2 regions of the Ferrovibrio sp. GW821-FHT12F09 genome follow, and region 1 is predicted to be linked to the other one. Evidence: predicted binding sites of a transcription regulator. Region 1 holds the regulator's gene; the other holds the start of a gene.
The links. The regulator PhoB, encoded in region 1, activates phosphate uptake and scavenging genes when phosphate is short. The targets are predictions, from matches to a motif close to TNTCATAAAACTGTCA.
Positions count from the first base shown of each region.

Region 2: the regulator PhoB is predicted to act here: its motif matches at 3,000-3,015, upstream of AC1ROB_RS07495 (UDP-2,3-diacylglucosamine diphosphatase).

Region 1 is NZ_JBXAPZ010000001.1:2,042,327-2,052,793, forward strand. It holds gene pstA (phosphate ABC transporter permease PstA) at 1-921, shown strand, start outside; gene pstB (phosphate ABC transporter ATP-binding protein PstB) at 970-1,767, shown strand; gene phoU (phosphate signaling complex protein PhoU) at 1,788-2,507, shown strand; gene phoB (phosphate regulon transcriptional regulator PhoB) at 2,504-3,226, shown strand; gene AC1ROB_RS10170 (MlaC/ttg2D family ABC transporter substrate-binding protein) at 3,300-3,917, opposite strand; gene AC1ROB_RS10175 (ArsR/SmtB family transcription factor) at 4,087-5,073, shown strand; gene metF (methylenetetrahydrofolate reductase [NAD(P)H]) at 5,070-5,984, shown strand; gene AC1ROB_RS10185 (homocysteine S-methyltransferase family protein) at 5,984-7,066, shown strand; gene metH (methionine synthase) at 7,063-9,777, shown strand; gene AC1ROB_RS10195 (GNAT family N-acetyltransferase) at 9,774-10,232, shown strand; gene AC1ROB_RS10200 (class I SAM-dependent methyltransferase) at 10,237-10,467, shown strand, end outside.
Region 2 is NZ_JBXAPZ010000001.1:1,501,344-1,511,810, reverse strand. It holds gene acnA (aconitate hydratase AcnA) at 1-913, shown strand, start outside; gene AC1ROB_RS07505 (FKBP-type peptidyl-prolyl cis-trans isomerase) at 991-1,425, opposite strand; gene AC1ROB_RS07500 (FKBP-type peptidyl-prolyl cis-trans isomerase) at 1,503-1,961, opposite strand; gene AC1ROB_RS07495 (UDP-2,3-diacylglucosamine diphosphatase) at 2,057-2,902, opposite strand; gene AC1ROB_RS07490 (HU family DNA-binding protein) at 3,099-3,404, opposite strand; gene AC1ROB_RS07485 (multidrug effflux MFS transporter) at 3,613-4,815, opposite strand; gene AC1ROB_RS07480 (5'-nucleotidase, lipoprotein e(P4) family) at 5,018-5,842, opposite strand; gene add (adenosine deaminase) at 5,904-6,905, opposite strand; gene AC1ROB_RS07470 (phytanoyl-CoA dioxygenase family protein) at 6,902-7,798, opposite strand; gene AC1ROB_RS07465 (phosphopentomutase) at 7,795-9,018, opposite strand; gene deoA (thymidine phosphorylase) at 9,015-10,379, opposite strand; gene AC1ROB_RS07455 (purine-nucleoside phosphorylase) at 10,379-10,467, opposite strand, start outside.

The sequences.
Region 1 (10,467 bases):
GTTGCCCGCATGGTGGTTGCCGATCCGACCCTGATCGGTCAGACCATCAAGGTCTGGCTGCCCACATCTTCGGATATCGATGTCTTCGTCAAGAAGCAGGTCGATGTCAACGCACCGGAAGACCAGCGCCGGGTCAAGGACAACCAGGTCCGCTGGATCGAAACCCTGCGGTCGACCGGCGATCTGGAATTGCAGTTCAACACCCGCTTCTTCACCGGCGCCGACAGTCGCGAACCTGAACTGGTCGGTGTCTGGGGCGGCGTGGTGGGATCGTTCTTCACCCTGATCGTAACCCTGGTTGTCGCTTTCCCGCTGGGCATCATGGCGGCGATCTATCTGGAAGAATTTGCCCCGAAGAACCGTTGGACCGAAGTCATCGAGGTCAACATCAATAACCTGGCTGCCGTACCATCCATCGTTTATGGCCTGCTTGGCCTGGCCGTCTTCATCGGGTTCTTCGGTATGCCGCGATCGGCGCCGCTGGTCGGTGGCCTGGTGCTGGCGCTGATGAGCCTGCCGGTGATCATCATCGCCTCCCGTGCCGCCCTGCGTGCCGTGCCGCCCTCGATCCGCCAGGCCGCCATGGGCCTTGGTGCCTCGCCGCTGCAGGTGGTGCTGCATCATGTGCTGCCGCTGGCCATGCCGGGCATTCTCACCGGCACGATCATTGCCATGGCTCATGCGCTGGGCGAGACCGCGCCGCTGCTGATGATCGGCATGGTCGCCTTCATCGTCGATATCCCGGCTACACCGGTCGATGCCGCCACCGTGCTGCCGGTGCAGATTTTCATGTGGGCTGACAGTTCGGAGCGTGGCTTTGTCGAAAAGACTTCGGCAGCCATCATCGTCCTGCTGGTCTTCCTGTTGCTGATGAACCTTGCCGCCATTCTGCTGCGCAAGAAATTCGAACGCCGCTGGTAGGCCTGACGCGTGAAGCCACACCCCAATTCGGAGCCATAAGGATTTTTCATGCAGAACGGTAACGGCGTCGATCTCCGCCAGTCCGAGATCGAAATCAAGATGGTGGCGCAGAAAGTCGGCGTCTTCTATGGCGAGAAGCAGGCGCTGCGCGACGTCGACCTCAATATCCCGGCCCGCGCCGTCACGGCGCTGATCGGCCCGTCGGGCTGCGGCAAGTCGACCTTCCTGCGTTGCCTCAACCGTATGAACGACACCATCCGCGACTGCCGCGTGGTCGGCGATATCCGCCTCGACAGGCTGGATGTCTACGACAACAAAGTCGATGTGGTACAGCTGCGCGCCCGGGTCGGCATGGTCTTCCAGAAGCCGAACCCTTTCCCGAAGACGATCTATGAAAACGTCGCCTACGGGCCGCGCATTCACGGCCTGGCTGAAAGCAACGAACATCTCGATCATATCGTCGAGACTTCGCTGAAACAGGCCGGCCTGTGGAAGGAAGTCGGCAATCGCCTGCAGGAATCTGGTACCGGCCTGTCGGGCGGCCAGCAGCAGCGTCTGTGCATCGCGCGTGCCATTGCCGTGGCGCCAGAGGTGATCCTGATGGATGAGCCCTGTTCGGCGCTGGATCCGATCGCTACCGCACATATCGAAGAGCTGATGGACGAACTGCGTGAGCAGTACACCATCGTCATCGTGACCCATTCGATGCAGCAGGCAGCCCGCGTCTCGCAGAAGACTGCCTTCTTCCATCTGGGCAATCTGGTCGAGACCGACGATACCAAAGTGATTTTCACGAACCCCAAGGATGAACGCACCCAGGGGTATATTACCGGCCGCTTCGGCTGATCGCGAAAGAGGACAGTCCAATGCCGCAACATATCGTCCAGAGCTATGACGAAGAGCTGAAAAAGCTCTCCACCCTCATCGTGCAGATGGGTGGGCAGGCTGAGTCGCAGCTGTCCGGCGCCGTCGAGGCTGTGGTGAAACGCGACAGCGAACTGGCCAACGCCGTTGTGCTCAATGACGCCAAGATCGATCTTCTGCGCAACCAGGTCGACGATTTCGCCGTTGAGCTGCTGGCCCGGCGTCAGCCCCTGGCCAATGACCTGCGGGTGATTGTTTCTGCGCTGCGGATTTCCTCGGAGATCGAGCGTATCGGCGACTATGCCAAGAATGTCGCCAAACGCGCTGTGGCGCTGAACCAGGCGCCCCTGGTGCGTCCGGTACACGCCATCCCGCGCATGGCGGCGCTGGTCCAGGCGCTGATCAAGGACGTGCTCGACGCCTATATCACGGCGGATGCAGCCAAGGCCGATGCGGTCTGGGCCCGTGATGAGGAGGTGGACGAGCTTTACACCAGCCTGTTCCGCGAGTTGCTGACCTATATGATGGAAGATCCGCGTTCGATCACCAGCAGCACGCATCTTCTGTTTATTGCCAAGAATATCGAGCGCATCGGTGATCACGCCACCAATATCGCGGAGCTGATCCATTATACGGTGACGGGCGAAATGCAGAAGGAAGACCGTCCGAAGGGCGACGATACGGCTTATGCCGTGGTGAATGCGCCGGGAGGCCAGCGATGAATATTGCAATCAAGCCGCGCGTCCTTGTCATCGAGGATGAAGCCGCGCTGCTAGCACTGCTGCGCTATAACCTCGAAAAGGAAAATTACACCGTCGACGAGGCGATGGACGGCGAACAGGCTCTGCTGAAGGTGGCCGAGCATATGCCGGACCTGATCCTGCTGGACTGGATGCTGCCGCGTCTGTCCGGCCTGGAAGTCTGCCGCCAGCTGCGCCGCGATCCCAATGCCCGCAACGTACCGATCATCATGCTGACGGCGCGGGGCGAGGAGGCCGACCGCGTGCGGGGCCTGGATGCCGGGGCCGACGATTATATCGCCAAGCCATTCTCGCCGAGCGAGTTGCTGGCCCGTATCCGCGCAGTGCTGCGTCGCATCCGGCCGGCGCTGGCAGAGGAGGTGCTGACCTATGGTGGCCTGGTGATGGATATCGCCACCCACAAGGTCACGCGCAACAGCCGCGATGTGCATCTTGGCCCGACGGAATTCCGCCTGCTGCGCTATTTCCTGGAGCATCCCGGCCGCGTGCTGTCGCGCGACCAGCTGCTGGATGCGGTCTGGGGGCGCGACATCTATGTCGAACAGCGTACCGTCGACGTGCATATCCGCCGACTGCGCAAGGCGTTGAACGGGAATGGCGAAAGCGATGTGATCCGCACCGTGCGGTCGGCCGGCTATGCGCTTGAACTATCCTCTGCCACCGCGGCCGCCATGGCCTGACAGGATCTCATGGCAAAGAAAAAGCCGGCCGTTTCGCAACGGCCGGCTCTTTTTGTCTCTGCCGCAGTGCGCTTTAGCGGCGGCCGATCTGTTTCTTCATGGCGGCGAACAGGGCATCCACCTTGCCGCCGTTATTCTGGATGACGGATTCGAACTGCTGGCGCTGGGTGAAGGCCATTGACACGCCTTCCACCACCACATCGGTCACCAGCGGTTTGCCGTTCTTCTCATGCGTCTTCCATTCGACACGGATCGGCGGGCCGTTCGGGCGGACGATCACGGACTCCACCACCTGTTCACTGCCGGCAGATTTGACACCATCGCGGACATCGAGGGTCTCGCCGTTATATTGCGACAGCAGCTGGGAATAGACCTTCACCAGGTAATCTTCGAACAGGCTGTTGTATTCTTGGCGCTGCGCATCGGTCAGGCCGCGGTTGTAGCGGCCGAGGCAGAACTGGCCGACCGCCTCAAGATCGAGATGGGTGCTCAGCAGGGTGCGAACCAGCGCTTCACGCTTTTCCGTTGTTAAAGAGCGATCGCCCAGCGCCTTCATGGTGTCGCCGCCGGTCTCGCGAATGAATTGATCGGCCGCTGCTGCCCGGGCTGAGCCGGAGGGCAGGAGGGTGGCCAGCGCCAGGATGGCACCGGCAAGGATCGCGAAACGACGGGAAAGCAGGGCGGTCGGCATGGGGAATCCCGGCTAAGAGGCGGAAGGGAATAGTTTTTTCGCTGGCAAATGCGGCATTAAAGCGGCCGAACCATAGCCTGACGGCGGCGGGAAGGCGATGATTCTTTTTTTACAGGGTAGTTAGCTCTACACAAATACATAAAGATATGTTTATATCATTTACATGACCATGGAGTCGCCCCTGACCCTCGATATTCTGATGGCCGCGTTGCGCGCCGCGGCCGAACCCACACGCCTGCGCCTGCTGGCGCTTTGCGCCCAGGGCGAACTCACCGTTTCCGAACTGACCCAGATTCTGGGCCAGAGCCAGCCGCGTGTCTCGCGCCATCTGAAGCTGCTTTGCGAGGCGGGCTTGCTGGAACGCGTGCCGGAAGGCACCTGGGCCTTCTACCGTGTTGGCGACCGGCTGCCCGGTGCGCCGCTGGTGCGTGCGGTGAGTGGCCTGTTGCCGCCGTATGATGCCACGCTGGCGCGCGATGCCGAACGTCTTGCTGCCGTGAAGCGGGCCCGTGCCGAGGCTGCCGAGCGCTATTTCCGCGACAACGCCGCGCAGTGGTCGGCGATCCGTTCGCTGCATGTGGATGAAGCCCAGGTCGAGGCCGCCGTGCTGCGTCTGCTGGCCCAGGGCGGAGCCATAGAAGACCTGCTGGATATCGGCACCGGCACCGGCCGTCTGCTGGAAATTCTCGGCCACAAGGTCAAGCGCGGCCTGGGCGTCGATCTGAGCCGCGACATGCTGAGCATTGCTCGTGCCAATCTGGAGCGCGCCGGGATCAAAAACTGCCAGGTGCGCCAGGCCGACATGTATGCCCTGCCGCTGGACAATGCCAGCGTGGATGCCGCCGTGATCCATCAGGTGCTGCATTTCGCCGATGAGCCGCAAAAGGCGATCCAGGAGGCCGTGCGAGTGCTGCGTCCCGGCGGCCGTCTGGTGATCGTCGATTTTGCGCCGCACGATCTGGAAGACCTGCGCAACCGCCATGCGCATCGCCGGCTGGGTTTTGCCGATGCCGAATTGCGCGGCTGGTGCGTCCATGCCGGCCTCGATGTCGAGCCGGCCATCGCCTTGCCCGGACAATCGCTCACCGTTCATGTCTGGCACGCGGTCAAGCGTAGTGCCGCCCTGTCTCCCTCGCAGAAGAGTGCCGCAGAATGACGCTCCCGGAACCCAACGCTCATGCCGCCCGCCGGTCTGGTCCGCTGAAGGTCTCGTTCGAATTCTTCCCGCCGAAGACCGCGGAGATGGAAGAGAGTCTGTGGCGCAGTGTCACTCGCCTGGCGCCGCTTGATCCGCGCTTCGTCTCGGTCACCTATGGCGCTGGTGGTTCCACGCGCGAGCGCACCCATAACACCGTCGTGCGTATCCTGAAGGAAACCGGCCTCAGGCCGGCGGCACATCTCACCTGTGTCGGCGCTTCCAAGGGCGAGGTCGATGAAGTCGCTCAGCACTACTGGCAGGCTGGCATCCGCCATATTGTGGCGTTGCGCGGCGATCCGCAGGAGGGCACCGGCGGTTTTGCACCGCATCCGCAGGGCTATGCCAATTCCACTGACCTGATTGCCGGCCTGAAGAAGATCGGCGATTTCGAGATCAGCGTCGGCTGTTATCCGGAAGGCCATCCCGATACCGCCTCGCCGCGCGTCGAGTTGGAGCATCTCAAGCGCAAGGTCGATGCCGGTGCCACCCGCTGCATCACGCAGTATTTCTTCGACACGGATGTGTATTTCCGCTTTCTCGACCGGGCGCGCTCGGCCGGCATCACCGTGCCGATCGTGCCGGGCATCCTGCCGGTCACCAATTTCCGCCAGGTGGTGAAATTCTCGGCCGCCTGTGGCGCCAGCGTCCCGGCCTGGATGGCCGACCAGTTCGATGGCCTGGACGAAGACCCGGAGACCCGCCGCATGGTGGCGGCGCATCTGGCCGCCGAACAGTGCCGCCGCCTGCTGACAGCCGGCATCGACGAATTCCATTTCTATACGCTGAACCGCGCCGATCTCACCTATGCGATCTGCCATGTGCTTGGCGTGCGGCCGAAGCCGGCCATTGCCGGAGAGGCGGCCGCCTGATGTTCGACACCGCCGAAATCCGCAAGGCCCGCCGCGCCCTGCTGAGCAAGACCGCCAAGGAGCGTATCCTGGTGCTGGATGGCGCCATGGGCACCATGCTGCAGCGGCGCAAGCTGACCGAGGAGGATTATCGCGGCGATCGCTTCAAGGGTTCGAACAGCGACCTCAAGGGCAATCACGATGTGCTGAACATCACGCGGCCCGATGTGATCCTGGCCGTACACAGGGAATACCTGGACGCCGGTGCTGACCTCATCGAGACCAATACCTTCAGCGGCACCTGGATCAGCCAGGGCGATTACCACCTGGAGGCTGCTGTCCACGACATCAACCTGGAAGGCGCGCGGCTGGCGCGCCAGGCCGCCGATGAATATACGGCGAAGGATCCTTCGAAGCCGCGTTTTGTCGCCGGCGCAATCGGGCCGACCAACCGCACGGCCTCGCTGTCGCCCGACGTGAACCGTCCGGATTTCCGTAATATCTCGTTTGATGAACTGAAGGACGCCTATAAGGAACAGGCGCGTGGCCTGGTCGAAGGCGGCGCCGATCTGCTGTTGATCGAAACGGTATTCGACACGCTGAATGCCAAGGCCGCGGCCTTTGGCGTCTATGAGCTTTTCGACGAGTTGGGCGAGGAATGGCCCATCATGATCTCGGGCACCATTACGGATCTTTCCGGTCGCACGCTCTCGGGCCAGACCACGGAAGCCTTCTGGAATTCGTTACGGCATACCAAGCCGTTTTCGGTCGGCCTCAACTGTGCTTTCGGCGCCCAGCAGATGCGCGCCTATATCGCCGAGTTGAGCCGTGTCGCCGATGTGCCGGTCAGCGCCTATCCCAATGCCGGCTTGCCCAACCAGTTTGGCGAATATGACGAGCCGCCGCATGAGACGGCCGAGCATCTGCGCGAATGGGCCGAGCATGGCCTGGTGAACATCGTCGGTGGGTGCTGTGGCACCACGCCGGACCATATCAAGGCGATCGCCGACAGTGTGAAGGGCGTGAAGCCGCGCCGCATCCCGACCATCCCGCCGCAGCTTCGCCTCAGCGGCCTTGAACCCTTTGCCGTGCCTGCCGCATGACCGATATCGACGAGTCTTTTTCCCCCGAGTCTGAAAACCGTGGCTTCAATGGCCCGGTCTTCATCAATATCGGCGAACGCACCAACGTCACCGGATCGGCGAAATTCCGCAAGCTGATCCTGAGCGACGATTACGATGCGGCGCTGACGGTTGCGCGTCAGCAGGTCGAGAATGGCGCCCAGATCATCGACATCAACATGGACGAGGGCATGCTCGACTCCAAGGCGGCGATGATCAAATACCTGAACCTGATCGCCTCCGAACCCGATATCTCGCGCGTGCCGATCATGATCGACAGTTCCAAATGGGATGTGATCGAGGCTGGCCTGAAATGCGTGCAGGGCAAGGCCATCGTCAATTCGATCAGCATGAAGGAGGGCGAAGAGGCTTTCCTGATGCATGCCCGCAAGGTGCGGCGTTATGGCGCCGCCGTCGTGGTCATGGCTTTCGACGAACAGGGCCAGGCCGATACGGCCGATCGCAAATACGAAATCTGTGCCCGGGCCTACAAGCTGCTGACGGAAGAGATCGGATTCCCGCCGGAAGACATCATTTTCGATCCGAATATCTTCGCGGTTGCCACCGGCATCGAGGAGCACAACAACTATGCGGTCGAATTCTTCGAGGGCGCCAGGCGCATTCGCGAGAACCTGCCGCATTGCCATATCTCGGGCGGCGTCTCGAACGTGTCCTTCTCCTTCCGCGGCAACGAGCAGGTGCGCGAGGCAATGCACGCCGTGTTCCTGTATTACGGCATGCAGAACGGCATGGACATGGGTATTGTCAATGCTGGCCAGTTGCCGGTTTATGAAGACATCCCCGCCGAACTGCGCGAGCGCGTGGAAGACGTGCTGCTCAACCGCCGGCCCGATGCGACCGAACGCATGCTGGAAATCGCCGAGCGCTTCAAGGGCGGCGGCCGGACCCAGGAAATTGACATGTCCTGGCGCCAGAAGGATGTGCGCGCCCGCCTGACCCATGCCCTGGTGCATGGCATCGCCGATTTCATCGATGAAGACACCGAGGAAGCCCGCCATACGGTGTCCAAGCCGCTAGAGGTGATCGAAGGCCCGCTGATGGACGGCATGAACGTGGTCGGCGACCTGTTCGGTGCCGGCAAGATGTTTCTGCCCCAGGTGGTGAAATCCGCCCGCGTGATGAAAAAGGCCGTGGCCTATCTGCTGCCGTTCATCGAGGCCGAGAAGAACAGCGGCCCGGTCAAGACCAATGGCAAGGTGCTGATGGCCACGGTGAAGGGCGACGTGCACGATATCGGCAAGAACATCGTTGGCGTCGTGCTCCAGTGCAACAATTATGAAGTCATCGACCTTGGCGTCATGGTGTCCTGCGCCCGCATCCTGGAAGAGGCGAAGAAGCAGAAGGTCGACATTATCGGCCTCAGCGGGCTGATCACGCCGAGCCTGGACGAGATGTGCTATGTCGCCAGTGAGATGCAGCGCGAGGGCTTTGCCCTGCCGCTGCTGATCGGCGGCGCAACGACGTCGAAGGTCCACACGGCCGTCAAGATCGCACCGAATTACAAGGGTCCGGTGGTCTATGTCACCGATGCCTCGCGCGCGGTGGGCGTCGCCGGCCGTCTGGTTTCGGCCAATGACAGTCCGGTCTATGCCGGCGAGATTTCCAGCGAATACGAAAAGATCCGCGAGATTCACGCGCGCGAACGCAATACCGGTCCGCGCCAGAAGATCGCCGATGTCCGTCGCAACAAGGCAAAGATCGACTGGGCCGGCTACCAGCCGCCGCAGCCGAAATTCCTCGGCACCCGCGTATTCGAGGATTATCCGATTGCGACGCTGATCGACCGCATCGACTGGTCGCCGTTCTTCGCGTCCTGGGAATTGCGCGGCAAGTATCCTGATATCCTGAAAGACCCGGTGGTGGGCGAAGCGGCCACCAATCTGTTCAAAGATGCGCGGGCCATGCTGAAGCGCATCGTTGAGGAAAAGCCGATCAAGGCCAGCGCCGTGATCGGTTTCTGGCCGGCCAACCAGGTCGATGACGACGACATCGCGCTCTATGCGGAACCCGGGCAACCCGCCGAGGTGGCGCGGCTGCATATGCTGCGCCAGCAGATGAAGCGCGACCGTGATCGCGCCAATCATTGCCTGGCCGATTTTGTCGCACCGCAGGGCAGCGGCATCACCGATTATGTCGGCGCCTTCGCCGTCACTGCCGGCATCGGGCTGGATGACTGGATCAAGCGCGAGTTCACGGCCAAGCAGGACGATTATTCCGGTATCCTGGCCCAGGCCCTGGCCGACCGTCTGGCCGAAGCCTTTGCCGAGCATATGCACGAGCGCGTGCGCAAGGAATTCTGGGGCTATGCCGGCGATGAAGCCTTGAGCAACGAAGACATGATCGCCGAGAAGTATCGCGGCATCCGTCCGGCGCCCGGCTATCCGGCCTGTCCCGACCATACCGAGAAGGCCACGCTGTTCGGTCTGCTCAAGCCGACCGAGACCATCGGCATCACGCTGACCGAAAGCTTTGCCATGTGGCCTTCGGCAGCGGTCAGCGGCTGGTATTTCAGCCACCCCGAGGCGCGCTACTTCGGCGTCGGTCGCATCGAACGCGACCAGGTGGCCGATTATGCCAAACGCAAGGGCATGGACCTGGCCCGGATGGAGCGCTGGCTGGCGCCCAATCTCGCCTATGATCCGGCGCGCGATGCGGCCGAGGCGGCGGAGTGAGCCTCGGCTTTCGCCTTGCCAACGCGGCTGACCTCCCCGAGATCGTGCGCCTGCTGGCCGACGACCATCTGGGCGGCGGCCGTGAGCGTTATACCGATCCGCTGCCAGCGGAGTATGGCATTGCCTTTGCCGGACTGCAGAAGATCGGCGCCGAAGTGATCCTGGCGCTGGATGAAGGCGGCGCGGTGATCGGCTGTCTTCAGTTATTGATTCTTCCCGGCCTCGGCAGCCTGGGCAAGCAGCGCGCCCAGATCGAGGCGGTCCGCATCGAATCCAAGCTGCGCGGCAAGGGGCTCGGCTCGGAGCTGATCGGCTATGCCGTTGCACGCGCAAAAGAGAAGGGGTGCAAGATGGTGCAGCTGACCTCTGACAACAGCCGCCAGGGTGCCCATCGGCTTTATGAGCGGCTCGGCTTCAAGGCCAGCCATGTCGGCATGAAACTGTACCTGGCCTGACCGCATGACCTACAGCCGCCAGTCGCCCAGCCCGCGCTTTACCGAACTTCTCGGTTATTACGGCCAGCTGCATGACGAAGGCGATGCCAAGCTGGATGTGGATGCGGATGAAATGTTCGATGGCCGCAGCCTGTCGGTGCATATCAGCACCATACGCTCGCTGGTCAAAAAGTTCGGATCGAAAACGCTGCTCGATTACGGGGCCGGCAAGGCCAAGCATTACGAGGACACGGTG
Region 2 (10,467 bases), 540 kb from region 1:
GGAAATCGCCGCCAACGTGCGCAAGTACGTGACCCCGGCGATGTTCAAGAAGCGCTATGCCGACGTGTTCAAGGGCGATCCGAACTGGCGCAAGATCAAGGTCGAGGGTGGCCAGACCTACGGCTGGGACAACAAGTCCACCTATGTGCAGCATCCCCCGTATTTCGAGGGTATGAGCGCGACGCCGTCGGCGATCACCGACGTCAAGGGTGCACGCCTGCTGGCGATCCTGGGCGACAAGATCACCACCGACCACATCTCGCCCGCCGGTTCGATCAAGAAGGATGGTCCGGCCGGCAAGTACCTGACCGACCATGCCGTGCCTTATGCCGACTTCAACTCCTACGGTGCCCGTCGCGGCAACCACGAGATCATGATGCGCGGTACCTTTGCCAATATCCGTCTCAAGAACGAGATGGTGCCCGGCACCGAAGGCGGCATCACCAAGCACATGCCGGCCGGCGAGGTCATGTCGATCTACGACGCCGCCATGAAGTACAAGGCCAGCGCCACGCCGCTGGTGATCGTGGCCGGTAAGGAATACGGCAACGGCTCGTCACGCGACTGGGCGGCCAAGGGCACCATCCTGCTGGGGGTGAAGGCCGTGATCGCCGAAAGCTACGAACGTATCCATCGCTCGAACCTGGTGGGCATGGGCGTGCTGCCGCTGCAGTTCCTCAACAACACCACGCGCTTCGATCTCAAGCTCGACGGTTCGGAGAAGTTCGACATCTCCGGCATCGCCGTGGGCCTGAAGCCGCGCATGAAGACGCCGGTGACCATCACCCGCGCCGACGGCTCGACCCAGACCATCGAGGTGCTCTGCCGCATCGATACCCTGGACGAGATCGACTACTACAAGAACGGCGGCATCCTGCATTACGTGCTGCGCAACCTGGCCAAGGCTGCTTAAGCGCAATACTGCAAACTGCAGATACGAAAACGGCCGGGGAAACCCGGCCGTTTTTTATTGTCCTGTTCCCGACAAGATCATTTCAGGTCGATCAGCTCGACATCGAAGATCAGCGTGGCATTGGGCGGGATCACGCCGCCGCCGGCGCCCTGGGCACCATAGGCGAGGCCCGGCGGAATGATGAGCGTGCGTTGGCCGCCGGTCTTCATGCCGACGACGCCTTCGTCCCAGCCCTTGATCACGCGACCGCCACCGAGCGGGAAGGCAAAGGGCTGGCCGCGCGTGCGCGAGGAATCGAACTGGCGGCCCTTCTCGCCGGCGATGTAGAGCCAACCGGTATAATGCACGGAGGCCGTCTGGCCAGGCCGGGCCGTTTCGCCATTCCCGACTTTGACATCGACATAGCGCAGGCCGCTGGACGTGGTGACTTCCTGCTGGGCCGCAGCCGGCAGGGCGGCCAGCAGACCGGAAACAACAGCAGCGACAGCAAAAACGCGACGAGACAGAGACATTACCGGTAGCTCCTCAGGGATTGTGATGCGGGAAAATTGCCGTCGGAATGCGGCGACAGCGTGGCAGGGCGCCCGCATCAGCGGACGCTGACCAGCTCGATCTCGAAAAACAGCGTGGCGTTCGGCGGGATGATGCGACCGTTGCCGCGAGCGCCATAAGCGAGATAAGGCGGAATGATCAGGGCGCGTTTGCCGCCGATCTTCATATAGGTAACGCCCTCATCCCAACCCTTGATCACCTTGCCCTGGCCGAGGGCGAATTCGAACGGCTGGCCGCGCTTGTAGGAACTGTCGAACATCCGGGTCGGCTTGTTATTTTCCCATATCCACCCGGCATAGTGCACGGACACCATCTTGCCCGGTTCGGCCTTGGTGCCGGTTCCGACCACGACATCGCCGATGCGCATTCCAGACGCAGTCTGGCGCAGGTTTACGGCCTCTTGCTTACCGCCAAGGCCGATCGCCCCCAGCAATGATGAAAGCACTCCCATATCTTGATGATACCAAGCAAATTTACCGCTGCCCAGAGTTGTCACAGCCTGTCGCCCCTAGCGACTCGCGGGAGCCGACGAGTCGACTACAGCGGCTCAATCCACCGTTGCGGGGCAGGTCGCATTCATCGAGTCGTCAATTAATCCGTATCAAGATTAATATTTGCCGTGGCCGATATGGCCAGATCGATGCCCTCGGCCGCCAGGAAGCCGCCCATATGCTCGCGCAGTTCGGCCCAGCGCAGGATTTCCAGCCGGCCATCGGCATGCTCGACCAGGGCTGTACAGCTTTCGACCCAATCGCCATCGTTGCAATAGAGGATGCCGTCGATCTCGCGGATTTCGGCATGGTGGATATGCCCGCAGACCACGCCGTCCACGCGACGGCGCCGCGCCTCTTCGGCAATGGCCTGCTCGTAGTCGGAAATGAACTCCACCGCATTCTTGACCTTGTGCTTCAGATAGGCCGACAGCGACCAGTAAGGCAGGCCCATGCGGCGGCGGATGTGGTTGAACCAGGTGTTGAGATCAAGCGCAAAGCCGTAGGCGGCATCGCCAAGCAGCGCCAGCCATTTGGCGCAGGTCACAATGCCGTCGAAATGATCGCCATGGGTAACCAGAAGCTGCCGCCCGTCCGCCGTCTGGTGAATCGCTTCAATCTGGACAGTAATGCCGCCGAACTGCAGCCCCACCCCCTCGATAAAATCGCGCAGGGCCTCATCATGATTGCCCGGCACATAAATGACCTCGGTGCCTTTGCGCGCCTTGCGCAGCAGCTTCTGCACCACGTCGTTATGGCTCTGATTCCAGTACCAGGAGCGTTTGAGCCGCCAGCCGTCGACGATGTCGCCGACCAGATACAGCGTGTCGGACTCGGTATGTTTAAGGAATTCCAGCAGCAGATCGGCCTTGCAACCGCGCGTGCCCAGATGGATATCAGAAATCCATATGGTGCGGTAACGGGCGGGAAAGAGCGCCATGTTCATCGGTCACCTGCTGGTGAATCGCCATGTTCGGCAATGCGTTGGCGGGGAAGATGAATCCTGCCTCTTATGAAGTCCCGTGAATTTTCAATGACCGATGTGACGGTTTGGCGACACTCCCCGATCGGTCAAAAAAGCCAAAGAAAAAGGGCCTGCCACATGTAGCAGGCCCTGAATCCTCAATCCTGTCAGAACAGGATCAGACGGCTTCCTTGAGCACCTTCGAGGCGCGGAAGGCAACTTTCTTGGAGGCCTTAATCTTGATCGGCTCGCCGGTCTGCGGGTTGCGGCCGATACGGGCGGCGCGCTTGCGGACCTGCAGAATACCGATATCGCCCATGCGGACGCGCTCGCCCTTCTTCAGCGACTTGGTGATGGCGGCGAAGAAGTCCTCGAACAGGGCGAGGGTCAGCTTCTTCTGCAGCTCATGCTTCTCGGCCAGCGTGGAAGCGATCTGCTTCGCGGTGACGGTAACCGTCTTGGTGGCGGCAGCTGCCTTAGCCATGATTTCTCTCCTCAGAGTTGATGCGTCAGATGTTGTTTTTCAACGAATCGGGGGTTGATTCCCGAATCCTGCATAGCACCGCCCTCGGGTTTTGCCCATCGGGGAATGCATAAAAATCCGCTAGACATGCGGTTTTCTGACCACTCGGGCGAATCGGAACCGCCAAACACGCGGGTTTATGGCACCCGGCACCGGCCCGACATGCAATTCAGCCCCGGCTGGCGCGAAATTTTGACGCGACCAGAAAGCTCAAAACCGACAGGATACCGCAACCGACCATGGTCCAGATCATCGGATACTCGCTCGGGTCGTGATCCTGGCCATACCCGACCAGCAGGGCAGCAGCGGCTCCGACAAGCATCTGCAAGGCCCCGGAGAGGCCGGCCGCAGCCCCTGCGGCACGCGGGTTGACCGAGACTGCCCCGGCGGTGCCATTGGGCAGGGTGAGGCCATTGGACACCGCCACGACCATCATCGGCAAGAAGATGCCGGGAAGACTGAGGGCACCCAGCCAACTGGTCAGGGACAGGGCCGCAATGCCAAGCACTCCGGTCAGTGCGCCGGCCGCGAGCATGCGGTTGATACCCACCCGTGCCGCAAAGCGCCCGGTGAAGAAATTGCCGATCACATAACCAACCGAAACCACCACAAACCACAGACCGTAATCCGAGGCCGGATGGCCCATGACGGTCACCACCACGAAGGGAGCACCGGCAATGAAGGCGAAAAACACCCCGGAGGTGAAGCAGGTCTGTAACGCATAACTGCAGAACAGCGGCGAGCGCAGCAGCATGGCATAGCCACGCAAGAGCGAGGCAGCCCCCTCGCCTTCGCCCCGCTGCGCCAGGGTTTCAGGCAAGGTCAGGATCACCCAAACAAAGACGCCCAGGCCAACCAGGCTGCAAAACCCGAAGCTGGTGCGCCAACCCGCCATGGTATCGAGATAGCCGCCAAGCGCCGGAGAGAGCATCGGCGCCAGACTCATCGCCATCGCCACATAGCCAATCATGGCAGCCGACCGATCACGATCATAGAGATCGCGGATGATCGCTCTTGCCAGCACCAGTCCGGCACAGCCGCCAATGGCCTGCAGGGCACGCCCGAGCATCAGAAGGGTAATCGATGGTGCCGCCACGCAGGCCAGGCTGCCGACACAATAGATGCCCAGCCCCCAGAGCAGTACCGGCCGCCGCCCGTACCGGTCGCTGAGTGGTCCATAGACCAACTGGGCAGCGCCCATCCCGACCAGATAGAAGGTGAGCGTCATCTGCACCAGGCCGTAATCAACGGCGAAATACTTCGCCAGGCCAGGCATGGATGGCATGAAAATGTTGAGTGCCATCGGCCCAAGCGCCGACATGGCGACAAGGATGGCAACGGAAGGCTGGCGGCGGGCCGGGGGAGCGGACATCGGGACGCGATACAGGAGCAACGGAATGAGACGCACCATATAACGCCGATCATGGCGCGAACCAAGCCGCGGGTCAGTGCGATATCCGATATAAGTCAGCTCATACAGCCTTGCGCCATCACCTTGCGGCGCAAGTCCGCCCGCAGTCCGCCATTAGAAGACGGGAGGCCGCAAACGAGGCAGCCTCCCGCGATCCAAGCGTTTACTGGCCAGACCAGCTATTCAGAACTTCCCGCTTACCCTTGCGCTGGTCTTCTGGCGACAGCTTGTAGTTATGCCCGAAGGGTGCAGATTCGAATGAGCCATAACTGGGATTGGCGATCATGATCCATTCACGGCCCCAGCGCTCCTTGTTGTCCGTGAATATCTTCAGCCTTTCCGCCTCGCTGCCGCGGAAGCCATCGTGAAAATCCCCGAAATTATCGCCGATATTGAGCAGCACGCGATATTCAGCCGTAACAACCGCTCGCCGCGTGCCTTTGACCGAACCCCACTCGGGTTTCTTCCGCGCGGACAGGAAAGTGTCGACATTGCCACCCATGGGGAAGCCATATTTTTCCATGACCTTGCGGGTTGCCGGCTCTTCCTCGAAGGTGCGGTTGCTGATGTAGAAGACCTTCACGCCTTTGGAGTCAGCGTATTTCGCGAAATCGACAGCGCCATCAATCGGCGTCGAAGTCTGCGAATTCACGAAGGTCGTCCAGGTTTTCGGATCGAACGTCTTGTCGTTCAGCACCATCCAGGCCTGATAACCGGAATTGTCGAGGAGCGTCTCGTCGATGTCGAGGATGACCGCCGGCGGCAATGCCTGGAAATTGCCGGTCTGCTCGGCCGGGGCTGCCGTCCAGGATTTATCGGCCAGGGCCTGGTCCAGTCGAATTCTGGCCAAGGTGAAAGCCGTCAGCGCGTTGGCTTTATATTCAACAGACCGCTGCATCCACAACGTGGCATTCAGGTTGTCATGCGGCGCCGGACCATCGGTCGCGAAAGCAGACGTCGCAGCAAGCACCAAAGCCGCTGCCGCCATCAGGGATCGTATGTGATGTGTTTTACCCATAACCTTGCCCTCCTGTTTTCCCAATAAAATGTTACAATCTCTGCGCTTTCGATGCGCGAACTCGCTGTTTCAGGCCGTCCCGCAGATCGGCATCGGCGAATGCCGCGTCCAGAGCTGTTTCGGTAATCGCCGTCAGCGCGGCGGCATCGAGGCCGAAATCAATCACCGCCGCAGCATATTCCCGCCCGATCGAAGTCTTGAAGAAGGGCGGATCATCGGAATTGAGGGTAACCCGCACACCGGCATCGAGCAGGCGGCGCAGCGGATGCGTGGTGACATCCGGGTAAAGGCCCAGTGCCAAATTGCTGCCGGGACAAACCTCCAGCGTGATGCCACGACGTACCAGATCCCGGACCAGGGCCGGATCTTCGCTGGCCCGCACGCCATGGCCGATGCGGGCAACCGGCAGGCAGCGGATCGCATCGCGCACGCTCTCCGGGCCGCCCACTTCCCCAGCATGCACTGTGCAGGGATAACCCGCATCGGCTGCCATCCGGAAAGCTGGTGCAAAATCCTCACACCGGTATTGCAGTTCATCGCCGCCCATGCCGAAACCGACAACATAGGGATGCGGTTCTGCAATCATGCTCCGCACCACAGCGCCCGCACGATCCGGTCCCAGATGGCGCACGCAAGTCACGATGATTCGCCCGACAATATCGAATTCGGCATGGGCAGCGTCGATTCCGGCAGCCAGACCCGCCAGATGATCGGCGTAGCTCATGCCGACGGCCGCAGCATGATCGGGTGAAGAGAAAACCTCGACATAGACCGCGCCTTCGGCGGCGCAGTCGGCGAGGTAGCGGTACATGATATCGCGGTAATCTTCCGGCCGGCGCAGGCAGGCGCTGGCGCCGTCATAGGCCCGCAGGAAGCTGCCGAAATCATGCCAGGCATAATCCGTATCGCCATGAAAGAGGTCGTCAGCCAGAATGATGCCGTTCCGCGCCGCGATATGGCGCACCAGTTCCGGCGCGATCGCCCCTTCGATATGGCAATGCAGCTCGGCTTTCGGCAAGGCTGCGATACTCATGCGAAACCCCGGGGCGGCAGATCCGGTCGCTGCAGCCAGTTCTCGGCCGGATAAGCCGCCACGCCATCGATCAGATGCAGGGCATAGGCATGACGCGGCAGCGTCGAATGGTTGGCGCCACTCGCATGGGGCAGCAGGCCATGCAGAACGATCAGGCTGCCGCGCGGCGCTTCCAGCAGCACCGGATCGGTCGACGGCCAGGGTGCAGGAGACTCATCGACCATGCGGGCCGTATTGCCCTCCCGGACGAACCGTTGCCGCAGCGGGCCGCGATGCCCGCCGGCCAAAGCGACCATGCAACCATTCTCGGCTGTGGCATCATCCAGAGCCAGCCAGAAACCGACGACACTGGAAGGTCGGGTGTAGAGGAAGCTCGCATCCTGGTGCCAGCCAACCTCTGCGCCGATCTGCGGCTGCTTGAAGATATACATCGACTGCAGCAATACCGGCGCCTGCAGGCCAAGATCGGCAGCCAGCGCCGCACAGTGCGGGGAACGGGAAAAAGCGTTAAAAACGGGATCAAGATCATGCAGCGCATGGCCGACCTTGTTAATCGTCAGCGCCTTGTCGCGGGTCAGATTGCCGGATGCATCGAAAGCGTCGGGCTCGAAGAAGAACCGGACCTTGTCGCCAGAATGCAGAAAATAGCGATCATCGCCATGGGACTGGTCGGCAGCCGAAAACACGGTGCGGATGCCGGCCGGATCGAACTGCTCCACCAGAACCGCCATGCGCTGCTGCAGGGCATCGCAGTCCTGAGATGTCGCAAAGCCATCCAGGATCAGGAAACCGTCACGAGCGAAAGCCGCTTTCATATCAGCGTCGAGACGCCCATCCGGCCGGGCTGCGAAACGCTGCCGCGCAGGTGTGGCGATGGAGGCTGCAATCGTCATGGGAAACAGGGTTCGCCATATTTTAGCGGGGCGATCCCAAAATGGCCTGCCAGAGTCTGCCCCATATCGGCAAAACTACGACGCAAGCCCAGATCGCGGCTATGCAGGCCAGGACCAAACCACAGCATCGGCACATGTTCACGCGTATGATCACTGCCGGGCCAGGTCGGATCACAGCCATGATCGGCCGTGATCAGCGCAAGATCACCGGGCCGCATACGAGCCTGAAATTCTGGTAAACGCCGGTCGAAGGCTTCCAGGGCGGCGGCATAGCCGGCCACATCGCGGCGATGGCCGAACAGGCTGTCGAAATCGACAAAATTGACAAAGACCAGGCTGTTATCGGCGGCCGTATCAGCCTGTGCCAGCAATGTGTCGAACAGAGCCATATTGTCTTTGGCGGCAATCTTCTGCGCGATGCCGCGATGGGCAAAGATATCCGCAATCTTGCCGACCGAAATTACCTGACGGCCGGATGCCGTCAACCGATCCAGCAAGGTGTCGTCATGTGGCGGTGTCGTCAGGTCTTTTCGGTTGGCGGTGCGCTGGAAGGTATCGGGCGTTTCACCGATAAACGGCCGGGCAATCACACGGCCGATATTGAAGGGCTCCAGCAGCGCCTTGGCTGCCTTACAGACGTCATACAGACGTTGCAGACCGAAATACTGCTCATGCACCGCAATCTGGAACACCGAGTCCGCCGAGGTGTAACAGATCGGTTTGCCGGTACGGATATGTTCCAGCCCCAGCTCCTTGATGATCTCGGTGCCGGAAGCATGGCAATCACCAAGAATCCCGGGCAGGTCGCACCGTTGCATCAGAGCAGCGATCATGTCCGGCGGGAAGCAGGGCGTGGTGCGCGGAAACAGGCCCCAATCAAACGGCACCGGCAAACCGGCCATTTCCCAGTGGCCGCTCGGCGTGTCCTTGCCGACACTGCATTCAGCCGCGCAGCCATAGGCGCCGGTAATTGCGCCGTCGAATTCCAGTCCGGGCGGCACGCGTCCGGTGCTGGTCCTGGCGGCCAGGCCAAGACCAAGGCGCGCGAGATTGGGGAGATGCAGCGGGCCCTGGCGCAGGCCCGGCTTGTCGGCCCGGCCATTGCTGCACCAGTCCGCAATATGGCCAAGCGTATCAGTACCCAGATCGCCATAGGCTTCGGCATCGCCGGCAGCGCCCAGGCCAAAGGAGTCCATCACCAGAATAAATGCGCGCGTCATGGTACCGGCTCCTGTACCCCCTGCTGCGTCATTACTCCTGCATCAATGCGCGCCCGGATCACCGGACTCGCCGCCACGGCTGCATCCCCAATGCTGATTGCGGCCTGCAACTCGACAATGGCGGCAGCGGCAGCGGCTTCGGTGGCAGCATGAACCATGGCCAGCGGCGCCCCCGCCTGCACGGCTGAACCAACGGGCTGAATATGGGTCAGACCCACGCCCAGGTCGATAGTATCGCTGGCGCGTCGACGCCCGCCGCCCAGACCAATCACGGCCACCCCCACGGCGCGAGCATCCATACCCTGGATATAACCCGCTTTTGGTGCTGGGCAGGGCCGCCGCACCGGTGCCGATGGCAGATAATCTGCAGCTTTGGTCAGGATATCTGCCGGACCTCCGAGCGCCATGACCATGCGGGCAAAATGTTCCGCAGCCTGACCACCGGCCAGCGCCGCCTCCGCCTGCTGCAGTCCCTGCTGAACCGATGCCGCAAGACCACCGAGCACCAGCATCTCGGCCGCCAGCGCCATGACCACCGCATGCAGACGCGGCTCCCGGCTCCCGGGGTCGACAAGATAGGCAATGGTTTCCGCGACCTCGACAGCATTTCCCGCAGTATGACCCAGCACCTGATCCATATCGGTGATCAGCGCGACGGTTGGCAGGCCGGCGCCATTAGCAACCGCGACAATGCTTTCAGCCAGTGCCTTTGCCATGGCCGGGTCTGCCGCGAACGCACCCGAACCGGTTTTCACATCCATCACCAATCCACCAAGGCCGGCGGCCAGCTTTTTCGACAGGATGGAAGCAGTTATCAACGGGATCGATTCCACCGTCGCCGTCACGTCGCGAATGGCATAGAAGCGCCGGTCGGCCGGCGCCAGATCGTCAGTCTGGCCGATGATGGCGCAGCCAGCCTGCTCCACGACACGACGAAAAGTGGGCAGATCCGGATTGGTAGCGTAACCAGGAATGGAACCCAGCTTATCGAGCGTACCGCCGGTATGCCCCAGACCACGACCAGAGATCATCGGCACAAAACCACCGCAGGCCGCCACGATGGGCGCCAGCATCAGGCTGACCTTGTCGCCGACGCCGCCCGTCGAATGTTTATCCAGGATCGGCCCCGGCAGCCGGAGATCCTGCCAATCAATCACACGACCCGACTGCGTCATCTCGCGGGTCAGCGCTACACATTCAGCGCGGGTCATGCCGCGAAAGAATACCGCCATGGCAAAGGCAGCCACCTGTCCTTCGCTCAGGCTGTTGTCCGCAATGCCGCGCACCATGAAGGCAATCTCTTCGGGTGAGAGCGCCATATTATCGCGTTTGCGACGGATGATTTCCTGCGGCAGCAGCATCACACGGCCTCCCGCGTTACGGCCGCCGCAAGGAAAGCCTTCAGGATCGCCTGCATGTCGGCGGCAGCCTGGCGCGCTACTGTCACCG